Anaeromyxobacter diazotrophicus: one gene and its partner. The protein of the gene in region 1 binds, or shares a complex with, the protein of each later gene. Links are inferred from orthologs where the notes say so. Each region holds a gene or a part of one and is shown on either strand. Other genes may lie near its edges. The genes, in order: dnaG and dnaB.

Region 1 (8,285 bases):
CGCGAGATCGCGGGCCGCTCCATCGCCGAGCGCGGCGCGCTGGTGGTGACGCGCGACGTGGCGGAGGCGGTGGCGCTCGCGGACGACTTCGCGCCGGAGCACCTGGCGCTGCTCCTCCCCGACGCCGCCCGCTGGGTGAGGCGCATCCGTCGCGCCGGCGCGGTCTTCGCCGGCACCAACACCCCGGAGGCGGTGGGCGACTACGTGGCGGGGCCGAGCCACGTCCTGCCCACCGCGGGCACGGCGCGCTTCGCCTCGCCGCTGTCGGTCGCCACCTTCCGCCGGCGGATGAGCGTGCTCGACCTGTCGCCAGCCGCGCTGGCGGCGGTCGCGCCCGCGGTGGAGGCGCTGGCGGCGGCAGAGGGGTTCGAGGCGCACGCGCGGGCGGTCCGGTTCAGGGTGGCGGCGGGCAAGGCGCGCCCGAGCGCGCCGCGCAAGGTGAGCAAGGGGAGAGGGACGAAGGCGAAGCCCCGCCTGCTGAAGGTGGTGCGATGAGCTGGAAGGAGCACCTGCGGCCGGCGGTCTTCGACCTGTCGCTCTACAGCCCGTTCGACTACGCCACCGCGCCGAGGGAGCTGGTGCGGCTCGACGCCAACGAGGCGGCCTACCCGCTCGAGGCGGACGAGCTCGCCGCCTTCCAGCGCGAGCTCGGGAAGGTCGCCTTCCACCGCTACCCGGAGGTCTCGGCGCGGCCGCTGCGCGAGGCGCTGGCGCGGCGCTGGGGCGTCCGGCCCGAGCAGCTCCTCCTCGGCAACGGCTCGGACGAGATCATCTCCATCCTGCTCACCGCCTTCGGCGGCGGGCGCGACGGCCGGGCGGCGCGGGTGCTCTACCCGGCGCCCACCTTCGGCGAGTACGAGGCCATCGCGCTCGCCCACGGCGCGGTGCCGCTGCCGGTGCCGCTCGACGCGCGGTTCCAGCTCGACGAGGCGGCGCTGCTCGAGGCCATCCGCCGCGAGCGGCCGGCGCTCGCCTTCTACGCCTCCCCCAACAACCCCACCGGCAACCGCTTCGACGCGGGCGCCATGGAGCGGCTGGCGCGGGCGATGGAGGGCGTGGCGGTGGTGGACGAGGCCTACGGCGACTTCGGCGGGGCGACGCAGCTCGGCCGGGTGGGCGAGGTGCCGGGGCTGTTCGTCATGCGGACGCTCTCCAAGATCGGCCTCGCCGCGCTCCGGCTCGGCGCGCTGGTCGGCCCGGCCGACGCCATCGCCGAGCTGCACAAGGTGCGGCTCCCCTACAACGTGAACTCGGTCTCGATCGCGCTCGCCTGCGCCGCGCTCGACGAGCCCGCGGCGCTCGACGCGCGCATCCGGCGGGTGGCCGAGCGGCGCCGCGAGCTCGAGGCCGGGCTGCGGGCGCTGCCGGCCCTCACCGTCTTCCCGAGCGACTCGAACTTCGTCCTGGTGCGGGTGGCGGACGCGCCGGCCGTCTTCCGGGCCCTGCTCGCGCGCGGCGTCCTCGTGCGCAACCTGTCCCGCCCCGGCCCGCTGCACGACTGCCTGCGCATCACGGCCGGAACCTCCGAGGAGAACGAAGCGTGCCTGCGAGCCCTGCGCGCCGTCCTGGCGTGAAAGCTGCCCGCCGCGCGGGCAAGGTGGCGCGGAAGACGCGCGAGACCGACGTCCGGCTCGAGCTCGCGCTCGCGCCCGGCCCGGCCGACGTGTCGACCGGCGTGCCGTTCTTCGACCACATGCTGGAGCAGCTCTCGAAGCACGGCGGCATGGCGCTCACCGTGAAGGCCGAGGGCGACCTGCAGGTGGACGCCCACCACACGGTGGAGGACGTCGGCATCGCGGTCGGCGAGGCGCTGAAGCAGGCGCTCCACGACAAGACCGGGATCGCGCGCTACGGCCACGCGGTGGTGCCGCTCGACGAGGCGCTGGTGGAGGCGGTGGTCGACCTCTCCGGCCGCCCGCACCTCACCTTCCACGCCGACCTGCCCTCCGGGAAGAAGTTCATCGGCGCCTACGACGTGGACCTCACCCGCGACTTCTTCCAGGCGCTCGTGAACCACGCCGCGCTCTGCCTGCACGTGAACGTCCGCTACGGCCGCAACCTGCACCACGTGGTGGAGGCCATCTTCAAGGCCACCGCCCGCGCGCTGCGCGCCGCCACCGCGGTCGAGGGCGGCGGGCTGCCGTCGACGAAAGGAACGCTGTGAACCCGCGTGGCGAGCGCAGGGGCAGCCGGAGGAGGCTGGCCCGGAGCGAGCGGGGGGTCTGGGGGGGCTTCATCCCCCCAGCTCAAAGGAGGCTGTTGTGATCGCGCTCCTCGACTACGGCGCCGGGAACCTGCGCTCGGTCGAGAACGCGCTCCGCGCCGTGGGCGCGGCGGTGGAGGTGACGCGCGACCCCGAGGCGGTGCGGCGGGCCGAGCGGGTGGTGGTGCCGGGGCAGGGCTCCATGAGGGCCTGCGCCGACGCCATGCGCGCCTCCGGCTGCGCCGAGGCGCTCGTCGAGGCGGTGCGGCGCGGCACGCCGGTCCTCGGCATCTGCGTCGGCCTGCAGCTCCTCTTCGAGGAGGGGGAAGAGCACGGCGGCGTGCGTGGGCTCGGGCTCGTCCCGGGCAAGATCGCGCGGTTGCCCGACACGGTGAAGCTGCCCCACATCGGCTGGAGCCCGGTGCGCGCCACCGCCGCCTGCCACCCGCTCTTCCGCCCGCTCGACGGGAAGTACGTCTACTTCGCCCACTCCTTCGCCGCGCCGGCGGACGTGCCCGGCGTGTCGCTGGTGGCGGTGCACGGCGCGCCGTACTGCGCCGCGTACGCGCGGGACAACCTGTTCGCGGTCCAGTTCCACCCGGAGAAGAGCCAGCAGGTCGGCCTCTCGCTCCTCGAGCGGTTCGTGAAGGTCCAGCCGGCATGATCGTCCTCCCAGCCATCGACCTCATGGGCGGCGAGGTGGTGCGGCTCCAGAAGGGCGACTTCGGGACGCGCAAGGCCTACGCCGCTGATCCGGCCGAGGTGGCGCGCGGCTTCGGCGCCGCCGGGGCGCAGCGCATCCACGTGGTCGACCTCGACGGCGCCCGGGCCGGGCGCCCGGTGAACCTCGAGGCGATCGGCGCCATCGCCGCGGCCGGGGTGCCGTTCGAGGTGGGCGGCGGCCTGCGCACGCTCGCCGACGTCGAGCGGGTGCTGAACCTCGGCGCCGCCTTCGCCGTGCTCGGCACGGCGGCGGTGCACCGGCTCGAGCTCGTGCGCGAGGCGTGCGCGCGCTTCCCGGGCCGGATCGTCTGCGGCATCGACGCCAAGGGGGGCGAGGTGGCGGTCGCCGGCTGGGAGCAGGGGAGCGGGCTCCCGGCGGCGGAGGTCGCCCGGCGCGTGAAGGCGGCGGGCGTGGCGCTGGTCGAGTACACCGACGTGGCGCGCGACGGCATGTTCACCGGCGTCGACGCGGCGGGCGCGGCCAGGCTCGCCCGCGAGGCCGGGGTGGAGGTGGTCGCCTCGGGCGGGGTCGCCTCGCTCGAGGACGTGCGCGCCTGCCGCGCCGCCGGCCTGGCCGGCGTCATCGTGGGCAAGGCGCTCTACGAGGGCCGGATCGAGCTCCCGCAGGCGCTCCGGGCGGCCTCGGGCGAGGAGCGGCGCTGATGCCGGCGAAGCGCATCATCCCCTGCCTCGACGTGAAGGACGGGCGCGTCGTGAAGGGCGTCCACTTCGAGAACCTCCGCGACGCCGGCGATCCGGTCGAGGCGGCGAGCCGCTACGACGCGCAGGGCGCCGACGAGGTCACCTACCTCGACATCGCCGCCACCCGCGAGAACCGCGGCACGCTGCTCGCGCTGGTGGAGCGCACCGCCGCCTGCGTCTTCGCCCCGCTGACGGTGGGCGGGGGCGTGCGCAGCGAGGCGGAGATGGTGGCGCTGCTCCGCGCCGGCGCCGACAAGGTGAGCGTGAACTCGGCGGCGGTGAAGGACCCCGGCCTCGTCGACCGGCTGTCGGCGGTGGCGGGCGCGCAGGCGCTCGTGGTCGCCATCGACGTGAAGCGGCGCCCGGCCGGCGGCTGGGAGGTCTACATCGCGGGCGGGACGAAGCCCACCGGCCTCGAGGGCGTCGCCTGGGCGGTCGAGGTGGCGCGGCGGGGCGCGGGCGAGCTGCTCCTCACCAGCATGGACCGCGACGGGACACGCGGCGGCTACGACCTGGAGCTGCTGGAGAAGGTGTGCGGCGCGGTCTCCATCCCGGTCATCGCCTCCGGCGGCGTCGGGACCCTCGAGCACCTCGCCGAGGGGCTCCGCTACGCCGACGCCGCGCTCGCCGCCAGCATCTTCCACGACGGGGAGTACACGGTGGGCGAGGCGAAGGCGTACCTGCGCCAGCGCGGCTTCGAGGTGCGGCCGTGAGCGCGCAGGTGGCGGTCGCGCCGGGCGAGCTGGCCCGGGTGAAGTTCGACGAGCGCGGGCTCGTGCCGGTGATCGCGCAGGAGCTGGACGGCACCGTGCTCATGCTCGCCTGGGCGAACCGCGAGGCGCTGGCGCTCACGGTCGAGGGCGGCCGGGCCGTCTACTGGTCGCGCAGCCGCCGCGAGCTGTGGCGCAAGGGGGACACGAGCGGGCACGCCCAGGAGGTGGTCGCGATCCGGGTGGACTGCGACGGGGACACCGTGCTCTACACCGTCCGCCAGGCCGGGCCCGCCTGCCACACGGGCGCCCGCAGCTGCTTCGACCCGGATCCTGCGGCGGGAGACCCCCCGCCCCACCACGAGCGGTGATCACATGGCCGACGAAAAATTCCTCGCCCAGCTCTGGGCCGTCATCGAGTCGCGCAAGGCGGACGAAGGCGCCGCCGAGAGCTACACCCGCAAGCTCCTCGGGAACCCCAGCAAGATCCGGAAGAAGGTCACCGAGGAGGCCTACGAGGTGAACGAGGCGCACCAGGCGCTGCTCGACGGCAAGGACTCGAAGGACCACCTGGCGCACGAGGCCGCCGACCTCGTCTACCACCTGTTCGTCCTGCTCGCGTCGGCCGACGTGACCCCCCAGGCGGTCTACGCCGAGCTCGCCCGCCGGCACGCGCCCAGGCCGGCCGGGGGTCCTGGGGCCGGCGAAACCCCTTGACCGCGAACTGGTTTTTGTCTTAAAGACGGCCCTTCAGTCACCCGACAGGCCGGGCGTTTTGCCGCCCGGCTTGTCGCCTTTTCGGAACCTTCTCCCCCAGGGAACCACGCATGACGGGTGTGCGAGTCAAGGATGGCGAGTCGTTCGAGAACGCCATGAAGCGCTTCAAGAAGCAGTGCGAGAAGGCCGGCATCCTCTCGGAGATCCGCAAGCGCGAGCACTACGAGAAGCCGAGCGTGAAGCGCAAGAAGAAGGCGCTCGCCGCCAAGAAGCGCGCCCTCAAGAAGATGCGGAAGGCGTTCTAGGCCGCCCCATGGCGCTCAAGGAGCAGCTCGACGCGGACCTGAAGTCCGCGATGCGCGAGAAGGACCAGCTCAAGCTGTCCACGGTCCGGATGCTGAAGAGCGCCATCAAGTACCGCGAGATCGAGCTCATGAAGCCGCTCGACGACGCGGGCGTGCACGCCGTCATCGCCTCCGAGATCAAGCGCCGCCGCGACGCCGTCGAGCAGTACCGGGCCGGCGGCCGCGAGGACCTGGCCGGGAAGGAAGAGGCCGAGATCGCGGTGCTGCAGGGCTGGATGCCGGCGCAGCTGGCGCCGGACGAGCTGGCGAAGATCGTCGACGCGGTGATCGCCCGCGTGGGCGCGCAGGGCCCGAAGGACATGGGCAAGGTCATGAAGGAGCTGCTCCCCGAGGTGCAGGGCAAGGCCGAGGGCAAGGCGGTGAGCGAGCTCGTGAAGCAGCGGCTCGCCAGGCCGTAGGCCGGGGGCGCGTCCCCCGCCGAGGTGTGGCGGTGGCATGATCCCGGAAGCGGTCATCGACGAGATCCGCAGCCGCGTGGACATCGTGGCGGTGATCGGCCGCCACATGGAGCTCAAGCGGTCGGGCCGGACGTGGAAGGGCTGCTGCGTCTTTCACGGTGAGCGGACGGCCAGCTTTCACGTGTACCCGGAGGACCGGCACTTCAAGTGCTACGGCTGCGGGGAGTACGGCGACGTCTTCAAGTTCCTGCAGAAGCTGCAGGGCAGGGAGTTTCCAGAGATCGTGCGCGCGCTGGCGTCGGAGGTCGGGGTGGAGATCCCCGAGCGCGAGGAGGACTCGGCCGAGCAGCGCCGGAGGCGCGAGGAGCGCGCCGAGGTGCTCGCCGCGTGCGCCGCCGCCGCCCGCTACTTCGCGGCGCGCCTGGCGAGCGCCCACGGCGAGGTCGGCCGCGCCTACCTCGCCTCGCGCGGGCTCACCGGCGAGACCGTGGAGCGCTTCCGCCTGGGCCTCGCCTCCACCGCGTGGGACGACCTCACCGCCCGGCTGGCGCCGAAGGGCGTCACCGAGGGCGCGCTCGACAAGGCGGGCCTGGTCGCGCACCGCGAGGGCGGCGGCCGCTACGACCGCTTCCGCGCCCGGCTCATGGTCCCCATCTCCGGGCTCGACGGCGAGGTGATCGGCTTCGGCGGGCGCGTGCTGCCCGGCGCCCCCGACAAGCTCGCCAAGTACATCAACTCCCCGGAGTCCGTCCTCTACAAGAAGAGCAAGGTGCTCTACGGGATCGACCTCGCCCGCGAGCACATCCGCCGCACGCGGCAGGCGGTGCTGGTGGAGGGGTACTTCGACGTCATCGGCCTGCACCAGGCGGGCGTGAAGAACGCGGTGGCGGTGTGCGGCACCGCGCTCACCCCGGAGCACGTCGAGCTGCTCAAGCGGTGCGACTGCCGCGAGGTGGTGCTGCTGTTCGACGGCGACCCGGCCGGCCAGGCCGCCCCCGCCCGCGCCGCCCAGGCGCTGCTCCCCTCCGGCGTCACCGGGAAGGTCGCCCTCCTGCCGACCGCCGGCGGCAAGGTCGACCCCGACGAGTTCGCCCGCAGCCAGGGCCTCTCGGCGCTCGAGGCGCTCGTCGCCGCGGCGCCGCCGCTCACCGAGTTCCTGCTGGAGCGGGCGGTGCGGGTGCACTGCGGCGAGGCGCCGGCCGCGGCGCCCATGGAGTCCAAGCTGGCCGCCTTCCGCGAGCTGAAGCCGTTCCTGGGGCTCGTCCCGGCCGGGCTCGCCCGCACCTTCTTCGAGGAGCGGGTGGCGAAGCGCCTCGACGTCTCGCCCGCCGCGCTGGCGGCCGAGGTCGAGGCCGGCGGCGCGGCCGCCGAGGTCTCCTCCCGCCCGCACCAGCTCACCCCGCCGGAGCCGGCGCCCGCCCCCCGCGCCAGGCCCGCGGCGCCGGCCGCCCGCGGCGCCCTGTGGGGACCGGCGGTGGACGCGCTCGGGCTCCTCGCCAGCTTCCCCCAGCTCGCCGCGCTCGCCCGCGAGGAGCACCTCCTGGCGCTGTTCGAGGCCGGCCCGCTCGAGGCGCTGGTGCGCGAGCTGCTCGAGGGCGCCCTCCCGGCGGAGGCGCTCCCGGAGCGGCTCGCCCCGCACCTCCAGCCGAAGGACGTCGCCCACGTGCGCGACCTCCTCGGCCCCGCCCGCCCCGCCACCGAGGCGGCCGAGCGGGCGCTCCGCGAGGCCATCCTGCGGGCCCGGCTGGCGGCGGTGGAGCAGGAGCACGATCGCCTGACCGAGGCGGTGAAGCGGGCGGGCACGCCCGCGCCGGCGGACCTCGCGACGCGGCAGATCGCGACGTGGCGCCGGCTCGCCGAGTTGAAGAAACGGCTCGAAAAACTGGAGCGAGGATGAAAGGCGCGCTGCGGAACATTCTCAAGAGGTTCAGCGGGCTCGGTCCGTCCGCTCCGGTTACAAAAGTCCCTTCTCCCGAGCAGCGCAAGGAGCGTCCGTCCATGACGACGTCGAAGTCTCACGCCGCCAAGAAGCCGCACAAGAAGGCGCGGCCGGCCAAGTCACGGCCCGAACGCCCGGAGAGGGAGCGCGCGGCCAAGGGAGCGAAGGCCGCCCGCCCGGCGCGCGAGGCGCGCGCCCCCGAGAAGAAGGCCGCCCGCGCGGTGCGCCCGGCGCACGCCGAGAAGGCCGAGAAGGAGCTCCAGGAGAAGAAGCCGAAGCGCGCCGCGCAACCCGTGGTCCGCAAGGGCGGGGAGCGGGACGGCGCGCGCGCCGACGCGGGCGAGGAGAAGCGCGCCCGCAAGGGGGCGCCGGCCGAGGAGCGCGACGAGGCGAAGCCGGCCGAGGCCGAGGAGGCCGAGGAGGCCGAGGCCGAGGCGGACGACGACGACGAGGCCGACCCCGAGCTGGCCGAGCGCTCCGAGGTGAAGGCGCTCATGGAGCGCGGCCGCGACAAGGGCTTCCTCACCT
Region 2 (8,231 bases), on another replicon or contig:
TCGTGAGCGCGCTGGCGCTGGTCTTCGGCCTCGTGATCGCGCTCGCCGCGGTGAGCCAGGTGAACACCACTGCCCTGAGCGCCATCGTCGACAACTACGGCGGCCGCAAGCTGCCCGGGACGAGCGCCCTCTGGTCGATTCGCCAGGCCGAGACCGCCGTCCGGGCCAACCTGGCCCTCCTCGTGCTCCCAGGCGTGAGGGACGAGGTGCGCGCGGACGCCGAGAAGCGCGTCGCGACCGCCCTGGCGCGCATCGCGAAGGGCGAGCAGGACTACCAGGCGCTGCCGCACGGCGCCAAGACGTCGGCGCTCTGGCGCGAGTACCAGCCGCTCGCCGCCGCCTGGCGGCGCGACTGCGCCGCGGCGCGCGGCGTCGTCGAGCGCCAGCGGGCGGGAGGCGCGGCGCAGGCGGCGGACACCGCGGTGCTCCAGGCCTACGAGAAGCTCATCGCCTCCTCGGCGCCGCTCCAGGACGTGGTGAACGAGCTCATCGAGCAGACCGCCGTGGACGCGGCGGCGCTCCACGCGGAGTCCGAGCGGGCCGAGCGCGCCATCGCCCTCGCGCTGTGGGGCACCTCGGCGTTGATCGCGGCGCTCTTCGCGGCCATCGCGGTGTGGCTCGTCCGGTCGATCGCTGGCGCCATCCGCCGGGTGCTGGCGGAGGCGCGGACGCTGGAGGAGGCGGTGCAGGCCGGCGCGCTCGACGTCCGGGGCGAGCCCGCCGCCGTCGGCCCCGAGTTCCGGCCGGTCGTGGTCGGGATCAACGGCATCCTGGACGCCTTCGCGAGGCCGCTGCGGCTCACCGCCGAGTACGTGGACCGGATCTCGAAGGGCGACCTCCCGCCTCCGATCGCCGAGCCTCAGCGGGGCGAGTTCGAGTTGATGAAGGAGAACCTCAACGCCTGCATCGCCGCGGTGAAGGCGCTGGTGCAGGACGTGGACGGGCTCGCGCAGGGCGCCATCGCCGGGGAGCTGTCGAGGCGCGCCGACCCCGCGCGGCACCGCGGCGACTTCCGCAAGGTCGTGGAGGGCGTGAACGGCACGCTCGACGCGGTGACGAAGCCGCTCGACGAGGCCGCCGGGACGCTGCAGCGCCTGGCGCACCGCGACCTCGAGGCGCGCGTGACCGGCGCGTATCGCGGCGAGCACGCCCGGATCGCCGAGGCGCTGAACGCCACCGCCCAGGCGCTGCACGACGCGCTGGCGCAGGTGGCGGGGGCCGTGAGCCACGTCTCCTCGGCCTCCGCCCAGATCGCCTCCACGAGCGAGGCGCTGGCGAGCGGCGCCTCCGAGCAGGCGAGCTCGATCGAGGAGTCCACCGCCGGCCTCGAGTCGATGTCGAGCACGATGAAGCAGGTCGCCGACGGCGCCCAGCAGGCGTCGGCGCTCGCGGCCACCGCGAAGGGCGCCGCCGGCGAAGGCACCGCCGCCATGGAGCAGATGGGTGGCGCGATGCTGAAGATCAAGGCGGCGGCCGAGGGCACCGCTCAGATCATCAAGGACATCAACGAGATCGCCTTCCAGACCAACCTGCTCGCGCTCAACGCCGCGGTCGAGGCGGCGCGCGCGGGTGACGCCGGCCGCGGCTTCGCGGTGGTCGCCGAGGAGGTGCGCTCCCTGGCGCTCCGCTCCAAGCAGGCCGCGAGCAAGACGGACGAGCTCATCGGGCAGTCCGTGAAGGAGGCGGCGCACGGGGAGACCACGGCGCGCCAGGTCGGCGACAAGCTCGGCGAGATCCTCGCCACCGTCGAGCAGGTCACCGAGCTCACGGCCGCGCTGGCCGCCGCGCTCCAGGAGCAGACCGCGGGGGTCGATCAGATCAACCGGGCGATGGGCCAGATGAGCACCATCGTCCAGCAGAACGCCGCCAGCTCCGAGGAGTCGTCCTCGGCGGCGGCCGAGCTGTCCGGTCAGGCGGAGGAGCTCGCCGCGCTGGTGGCCACCTTCCGGCTGGAGGCGCCTGCGGCGATCCCCGCGGCGGGAGGCGCCGCCGCGGGCCGGCGCGCGCGCCCGGCGCCGGCGGCCCGCGCCTGAGCGCCGCGGGCCGCCGCGCGGTTCACCCGCCGCGCTGCTTCTCGGCGAAGTAGGTGTTCGTCTTGAAGAAGACGAGCTCCACCACGCCGGTCGGGCCCTGGCGCTGCTTCGCGATGTGCAGCTCGATCTCCTGCACGTCGGCCTTGGCCGGCCCGGCGCCGTCCTGGTCCTTCTCGTCGCCGGGGCGGTGCAGGAACATGACCACGTCGGCGTCCTGCTCGATGGCGCCCGACTCGCGCAGGTCGGAGAGCATGGGCGGCTCGCCCTTGCGCTTCTCGACGCCGCGGTTGAGCTGGGAGAGCGCCAGGATGGGCACCTCCAGCTCCTTCGCCAGGCTCTTCAGCGAGCGGCTGATGATGGCGATCTCCTGCTCGCGCGACTGCGCGCCCGAGACGTTCATGAGCTGGAGGTAGTCGACGATGACGAGGTCGAGGCCGCCCTCGCGCTTGATCTTGCGGCACTTGGCGCGCAGCTCGACCGGCGAGAGGACGAAGTTGTCGTCGAGCCAGATGCGCGAGCCGCCGATGCGGTCGCCGTGCTGCATGATGCGGTCCCAGTCGCTCTGCTGCAGCAGGCCCTGCGTCATGCGCCAGAAGTCGAGCTTCGCCTCGGCGGCCAGGATGCGCATGGCGAGCTGCTCGGACGGCATCTCGAGCGAGAAGATGGCGACCCGCTTCTGCGCCTTGGTCGCGGCGTAGGTGCCGATGTTGAGCGCGAAGGCGGTCTTGCCGACCGAGGGGCGGGCGGCGAGCACGATGAGCGCGCCCTTCTGCAGCCCGAGCAGCTTCTGGTCGAGCGCCTGGATGCCGGTGGGGACGCCGGTGAGCGTGCTCTCGCCGGCGCGCACCCGCGCCTGGGTGGCGTCGATGGTCTCGATCGCCTTGACGAGCGGCTCCTGGATGAGCCGCAGGGTCTCGGTGGTGCCGCCCTGGGCGGCGGCGAAGATCTCCTGCTGCGAGGTCTCGAGGAACTCCTGGACGTTCGCGCCCGCCTCGTAGCCGCGCGCGAGCACCGCCTGCGCCACGAGCTGCACCCGGCGCACCCGCGCCAGCTCCGCCACGATGGCGGCGTAGTGCCGGACGTTGACGGCGGTGCCGAGCCCCTTCGCCAGCGCGAAGGGCAGGTCGCGCGGGACGGCCGCCCCGAGCAGCCCCTTCGCCTCGAGCCGCTGGTGCAGCAGCACCGGGTCGATGGCCTGCTTCTCCTGCGCGAGCTCGGCGCAGGTCTGGAAGGCGAGCTGGTGCGCCTGGAGGTAGAAGTCCTCGGGCTTCAGCCGGTCGGCGACGAGGTCGAAGGCGGTCTCCTCGATGAGGAGCGCCCCCAGCACCGCCTGCTCGGCCTCGAGGTTGTGAGGGAGATCGCGCGAGGGGCGGAGCTGCAACGCGGGCGCGGCGCCGCCGCGTCGCAGGGGCTCGGAGTCGTTCATCGGCGGGCGGATGGTACTCCCGAGGTCTGATGCCCGGCGGTGGACGGCGCTGTGGAGAACGTCGGAAAGGCTTGGGGAAGGCCGTGTGGGTGGGGCCCCGGGAATCCTTGTGGATCGGCTGTGAAGAATGTGAATGGATCGGCCAAGTCCCGGGAGGGAGGCCTCCATGACGCGCTTCCGGCCGTGTCTGTTCCTCGCTGCCCTCGCCGCGGTCGCGCTGGGGTCGCTCGGGTGCCGTGGACAGGGCGAGAGCGCGGCGGGAGCGGGTCCGCATGCGGTCGGCGCGAGCGCGTTCGAGTCGCCGCCGCCCGGGAGCGCGCGGTTCGGCGGGACCGCGACGGCGGGAGCGCCCGGGCCCGCCGCCGCGCCCCAGGGCGGCGCGGCCGCCGCGCGCGCCGTGGAGGAGGCGGACGTCTACGCGCGGGCCGGGACGACGCTCTACGTCCTGAACGCGTTCCGCGGCCTGCAGGCGATCGACCTCGCGGACCCCGCCGCGCCGATCCTCCTCGCGCGGCTCCCGCTGCTGGGCACGCCGGTCGACCTCTACCTGCGCGGGAGCGCGGCGCTGGTGGCGGTGAGCGACGTCCTCTCCTTCCGCGAGGCGGCCGGCGCGACGCAGCCCGAGCGCGGGTCGCGCCTGTTCGCGGTCGACGTCTCCGACCCGGCGCACCCCGCGGTCGCGACCGAGCTCCCCGTCGACGGCGAGCTCGTCCAGACGCGGCTCGTCGGCGACGTCCTCTACGTGGTCTCGCGGCAGTCGCCCTGGTACGGCTGGCCGGGGATCGCGACCGGCGTCGCCTCGGGCGGTTCGGGCGGCGCGGGCGCCGTCTCCGGCGCGGTCGCCGGGGCGGGGTGGGAGACCGTCACGGTGGCGAGCTTCGACGTGCGGGACCCCGCTCACCCGGCGGAGGTGGCGCACCTCCAGCTCCCCGCCGGCGGCTGGGACGCGCACGCGCACGTCACCGCCGAGCGCGTCACGCTGGCGTTCTCGGGGTGGTCGGCCGACGCGAGCGGCCCGGTCACGCGCTTCCGCGCCGTCGACATCTCCGATCCGGGCGGGGCCTTGGTGGCCGGCGTCGAGGTCACCTGCCCCGGCGCGGTGCGCGACCGCTGGTCGATGGACTTCGACGCCGCGACCGGGCTCTTCCGCGCCGTCGCGGCGACCGGCTGGAACGCCGGCGCCCTCCTGCAGATCTGGGCGAGCCCGACGCCGGAGGCCGCGACGCCGGTCTCCCAGCTCGCGATCGACGTGGCCGAGTCGCTCACCGCGGCGCGCTTCGACGGCGCGCGGGTCTACCTCGTGACGGCGCGCATCACCGATCCGCTCTGGGTGGTGGACGCGACCGTCCCGGCCCAGCCCAGCGTCGCCGGCGCGCTCTCCATGCCGGGGCAGCTCGACTTCATCGAGCCGCGGGGCGATCGCCTGCTCGCCCTCGGCCACACGAGCGAGGCCGGGACGCCCTCGCAGCTTGCGGTCTCGCTCCTCGACGTGAGCGACCTCGCGGCGCCGCGGCTCCTCGACCGCGCCACCTTCGGCACGAGCTTCGGCTGGGTGCCGGTCTCCCCCGACGACCTGCGCAAGGCCTTCATCGTGCTCGACCCGCCCGCCACGGGGCCCGGGCTCGTCCTCGTCCCGGTGCAGGGCTGGGACGCGGCGAGCTTCCGCTACCAGGGCGGCACGCAGCTCCTCGACTGGACGCGCGACGCGCTCACGCTGCGCGGCTTCCTCCACCACCCCGGCGCGGTGAAGCGCTCGTTCCCGCTCGACCAGGTGGCGTCGTGCCTCGCCGCCCTCTCCGACGCCGCGCTGCAGACCGTGGACGCGACCGACCGCGCCGCGCCGCGCGAGCTGGCGCGCCTCGACCTGGCCCGCTCCGTGACGACGCTGGCCCTCCTCGGCGACCACGCCGTCGAGCTCTCGGGCGACTGGTACCGCGGCGACCTGGAGCTCGCCGTCACGCCAGCGCTCGATCCGGACGCCGCGGCGCCGCTCGCGCGCGTCGCGGTGACGGCGCCCCAGGCGAGCCTGTACCAGGACGGCGCCCTCGTCTGGCTGCTGGCGGTGGACTGGGCGAGCGGGAGGGCGTGGCTCGAGGGGCACGACCTCACCGATCCCGCCCAGCCGCGCGCGCGGGGGAGGATCGACCTGCCGGCGGACGCGCTCGGCGGCGGCGTCCCGGGCCTCGGGATGGGCCTCCCGACGCCGGTGGGGGCGGGGTTGACGCGGCCCTGGGGCTTCGCCGCCGACGCGGCGCTGGTGGGCCACGCGCTCGTCGTGCACCGCTCCGGCTGGCCCTGCGCCGGGACGTGCCCGGCCGGCGCGGCGGGCCAGCTCCGCGTCTACGACCTCTCCGATCCGGACCAGCCGCGCCTCGCCTCGACGGTCGACCTCGCCGACGGCTGGTCGTGGGGCCTGCGCGTCGTCGACCGGTTCGCGTGGCTGACGCGGTTCGCGTGGGACGGGATCGCCGCGCGCGGCCGCTACTTCCTCGACCGCGTCGACCTCGGTGATCCGGCGCGCCCGCTCCTGCTCGCGGGGGTGAACGTGCCGGGCGTGCTCTACGGCGCCTCGGAGGACGGCCGCCGCGTCTTCACGCTCGAGAGCTGGTGGACGGACGCGAGCACCCCGGTCACCTGGGCGCACGGCCTCACGCTCACGGACGGCGGCGCGCGGCTCGACGGGAGCGTCAAGCTCCAGGGAGACGCCTGGCAAGGGGAGGCGGCGGGCGGCGTCGGCTGGGTACCCGCCACGACCTGGGCGAGCGACGGCGCGACCGTGCGCCTGTACGCGCTGGACCTCGGCGCGATGGCCGTCGCGAGCGAGCAGCGGGTGCGCGGGGGAGGCGCCTGGCTCCGCCGCGCGGCGGCCGGGAAGCTCTTCCTCATGGCGAGCTGGGCCGACCCCGGACTGCTCGTGTACGACCTCTCCGACCCGCGCCAGCCCGCCTTCGAGCGCTTCTTCCGCACCGAGGCGTACCCGTGGGACGTGGTGGTGGGCGGCGGCTACGCCTACCTGCCCTCCGGGGCCTACGGCGTGCCGATGGTGAAGCTCGCGCCCTGACTTGGCGCCCGCGCGCAGGGGCTGATAGGAGTGGCGGCCCATGCGCCTCCATCGCCTCGCCCTCGCCGCCGCGCTCGCCCTCTCGCTCACGGGGTGCGCGTTCCTGCAGCGCCTCGCCGGCGCCGGGTTCGAGGCGCCGCGGCTCACCTACCAGTCCTGGTCGGCCGACCAGCTCGACCTCGAGGGCGTCACCGTCGCGCTCCAGTACCGCCTCGACAACCCCAACGCCTTCGGGCTCGATCTGCGCCGCCTCGCCTACAAGCTGGAGGTGGAGGGGCGCCAGGTGGGGGAGGGGACCTTGCCCGCCGGCGTGCAGATCCCGGCGCGCGGCTCGACCGCGCTCGCGATCCCGGTGCGGCTGCGCTGGCGCGACGTCCCGAACTTCGTCGAGACGCTGCTCACGCGCGCCGAGGTCGGCTACCGGATCAGCGGGAGCGCCGGCGTCGGCTCGGCGCTCGGGACCATCGACCTGCCGTTCGACCACCAGGGCCGGGTGGCGGTGCCGCGCCCGCCCGCGATCGGCATCGAGGGGATCTCCGTCAAGGAGGCCTCGCTCGCCCACCTCGCGCTCGACGTGAAGGTCCGGATCGAGAACGGGAACGCCTTCCCGCTGCCGGTGGGGGCGCTCACCTATGGGCTGCGCGTCGGCGAGCAGGACCTCCTCTCCGGCGGCGCCCACCCGCTCGCGGCGGTGCCGCCGCGCGGGCACGCGGTGGTGACGCTGCCGGTGCGGCTCTCGACCGTCGGCGCCGCGGAGGGCATCGCCGACCTCCTGCGCGGGGCCGCGCTCAGGCTGCAGGGGCTGGCCGGCTTCGGCGACCTGCAGGTGCCGGTGGACGCGCAGGGGTCCGTGCGGCGGTAGCCGGGTCGCCGGCCGCTCGCGCGCCGATGGTAAGGTGCGCGGCCATGTCCCCGAACCGCCGCGCCGTCGCCGCCGCGCTCGCCGCCATCGCGCTGTGGGGGACCCTGGCCGCGCTCGGCATCTCGCTGCGGAGGGTGCCGCCCTTCCTGCTCGTCGGCGCCGCGCTCCTCCTCGGCGGGCTGTGCGGCGCCCGGCGCCTGTCCCTGCGCGGGCTCTCGCCGAAGGTGCTCCTGCTCGGGGTGTACGGGCTCTTCGCCTACCACTTCTGCCTCTTCCTCGCCCTGCGCCTCGCGCCGGCGGTGGAGGCGAACCTCCTCAACTACCTCTGGCCGCTCCTCATCGTGGTGCTCTCGCCGCTCCTCGTCCCGGGCACCGCGCTGCGCCCGCGCCACCTCCTCGGCGCCCTGCTCGGCTTCGGGGGGGCGGCGCTGCTCGTCACCGGCGGCCGGCTGGGCTTCGCGCGGGAGGGGCTCCTCGGCTACGCCCTGGCGGTGGCGGCGGCGGTCATCTGGGCCACCTTCTCGCTCGTGACGCGCCGGCTGGGCGGCTTCGCCACCTCGGCGGTGAGCGCCTTCTGCCTCGTGTCGGGGGCCCTGGCGCTCCTCTGCCACGCGCTCTTCGAGCCGCGCTACCACTTTGCCGCGCGCGACGCGCTCCCGCTCCTCGCCATCGGCGTCGGCCCGATGGGCGCCGCCTTCTACCTGTGGGACCGCGCGCTGCGCGACGGCGACCCCCGCGTGGTCGGCACGCTCGCCTACCTGACGCCGCTCCTCTCGACGCTCCTCATCGCGCTGTCCGGCCAGGGCCGCCTCGGGCCCACCGCCGCCGCGGCGATGGCGCTCATCGTCG

The links.
Region 2: the proteins of dnaG (region 1) and dnaB are in contact, whole or in part, in a crystal structure (PDB 2R6A), measured with the Geobacillus stearothermophilus proteins. The link is inferred for Anaeromyxobacter diazotrophicus from one-to-one orthologs. Residues at the interface, in WP_049624496.1 of Geobacillus stearothermophilus: Lys456, Leu457, Leu458, Pro459, Ala460, Asn463, Ala464, Leu467, Leu535, Leu536, Ile537, Ala538, Gln544, Glu545, Asp548, Tyr549, His552; in WP_033016901.1 of Geobacillus stearothermophilus: Ser13, Glu15, Ala16, Gln18, Glu91, Leu92, Asp94, Ala95, Val96, Pro97, Thr98, Ala99, Ala100, Asn101, Tyr104, Tyr105, Ile108.

The regions. Positions count from the first base shown.
Region 1 is NZ_BJTG01000001.1:334,058-342,342, reverse strand. What follows is about bases 5,415-8,285. They hold dnaG (DNA primase), read left to right. Parts: upstream 5,415-5,855; coding sequence 5,856-7,715; downstream 7,716-8,285. Other genes in these bases: rpoD (RNA polymerase sigma factor RpoD), read left to right, coding at 7,712-8,285; HWY08_RS01490 (GatB/YqeY domain-containing protein), read left to right, coding at 5,415-5,818. Outside these bases: hisD (histidinol dehydrogenase), read left to right, coding at 1-495; hisC (histidinol-phosphate transaminase), read left to right, coding at 492-1,574; imidazoleglycerol-phosphate dehydratase HisB, read left to right, coding at 1,541-2,164; imidazole glycerol phosphate synthase subunit HisH, read left to right, coding at 2,262-2,867; hisA (1-(5-phosphoribosyl)-5-[(5-phosphoribosylamino)methylideneamino]imidazole-4-carboxamide isomerase), read left to right, coding at 2,864-3,589; imidazole glycerol phosphate synthase subunit HisF, read left to right, coding at 3,589-4,341; hisI (phosphoribosyl-AMP cyclohydrolase), read left to right, coding at 4,338-4,709; hisE (phosphoribosyl-ATP diphosphatase), read left to right, coding at 4,714-5,055; rpsU (30S ribosomal protein S21), read left to right, coding at 5,166-5,360; more of HWY08_RS01490, read left to right, coding at 5,369-5,414. UniProt on the Escherichia coli protein: RNA polymerase that catalyzes the synthesis of short RNA molecules used as primers for DNA polymerase during DNA replication.
Region 2 is NZ_BJTG01000005.1:441,261-449,491, forward strand. The notes cover bases 1,258-4,074. They hold dnaB (replicative DNA helicase), read right to left. Parts: upstream 3,460-4,074; coding sequence 2,056-3,459; downstream 1,258-2,055. Other genes in these bases: HWY08_RS12970 (methyl-accepting chemotaxis protein), read left to right, coding at 1,258-2,033; HWY08_RS12980 (beta-propeller domain-containing protein), read left to right, coding at 3,626-4,074. Outside these bases: more of HWY08_RS12970, read left to right, coding at 1-1,257; more of HWY08_RS12980, read left to right, coding at 4,075-6,520; HWY08_RS12985 (LEA/WHy family protein), read left to right, coding at 6,561-7,382; HWY08_RS12990 (DMT family transporter), read left to right, coding at 7,427-8,231. UniProt on the Escherichia coli protein: The main replicative DNA helicase, it participates in initiation and elongation during chromosome replication. Travels ahead of the DNA replisome, separating dsDNA into templates for DNA synthesis.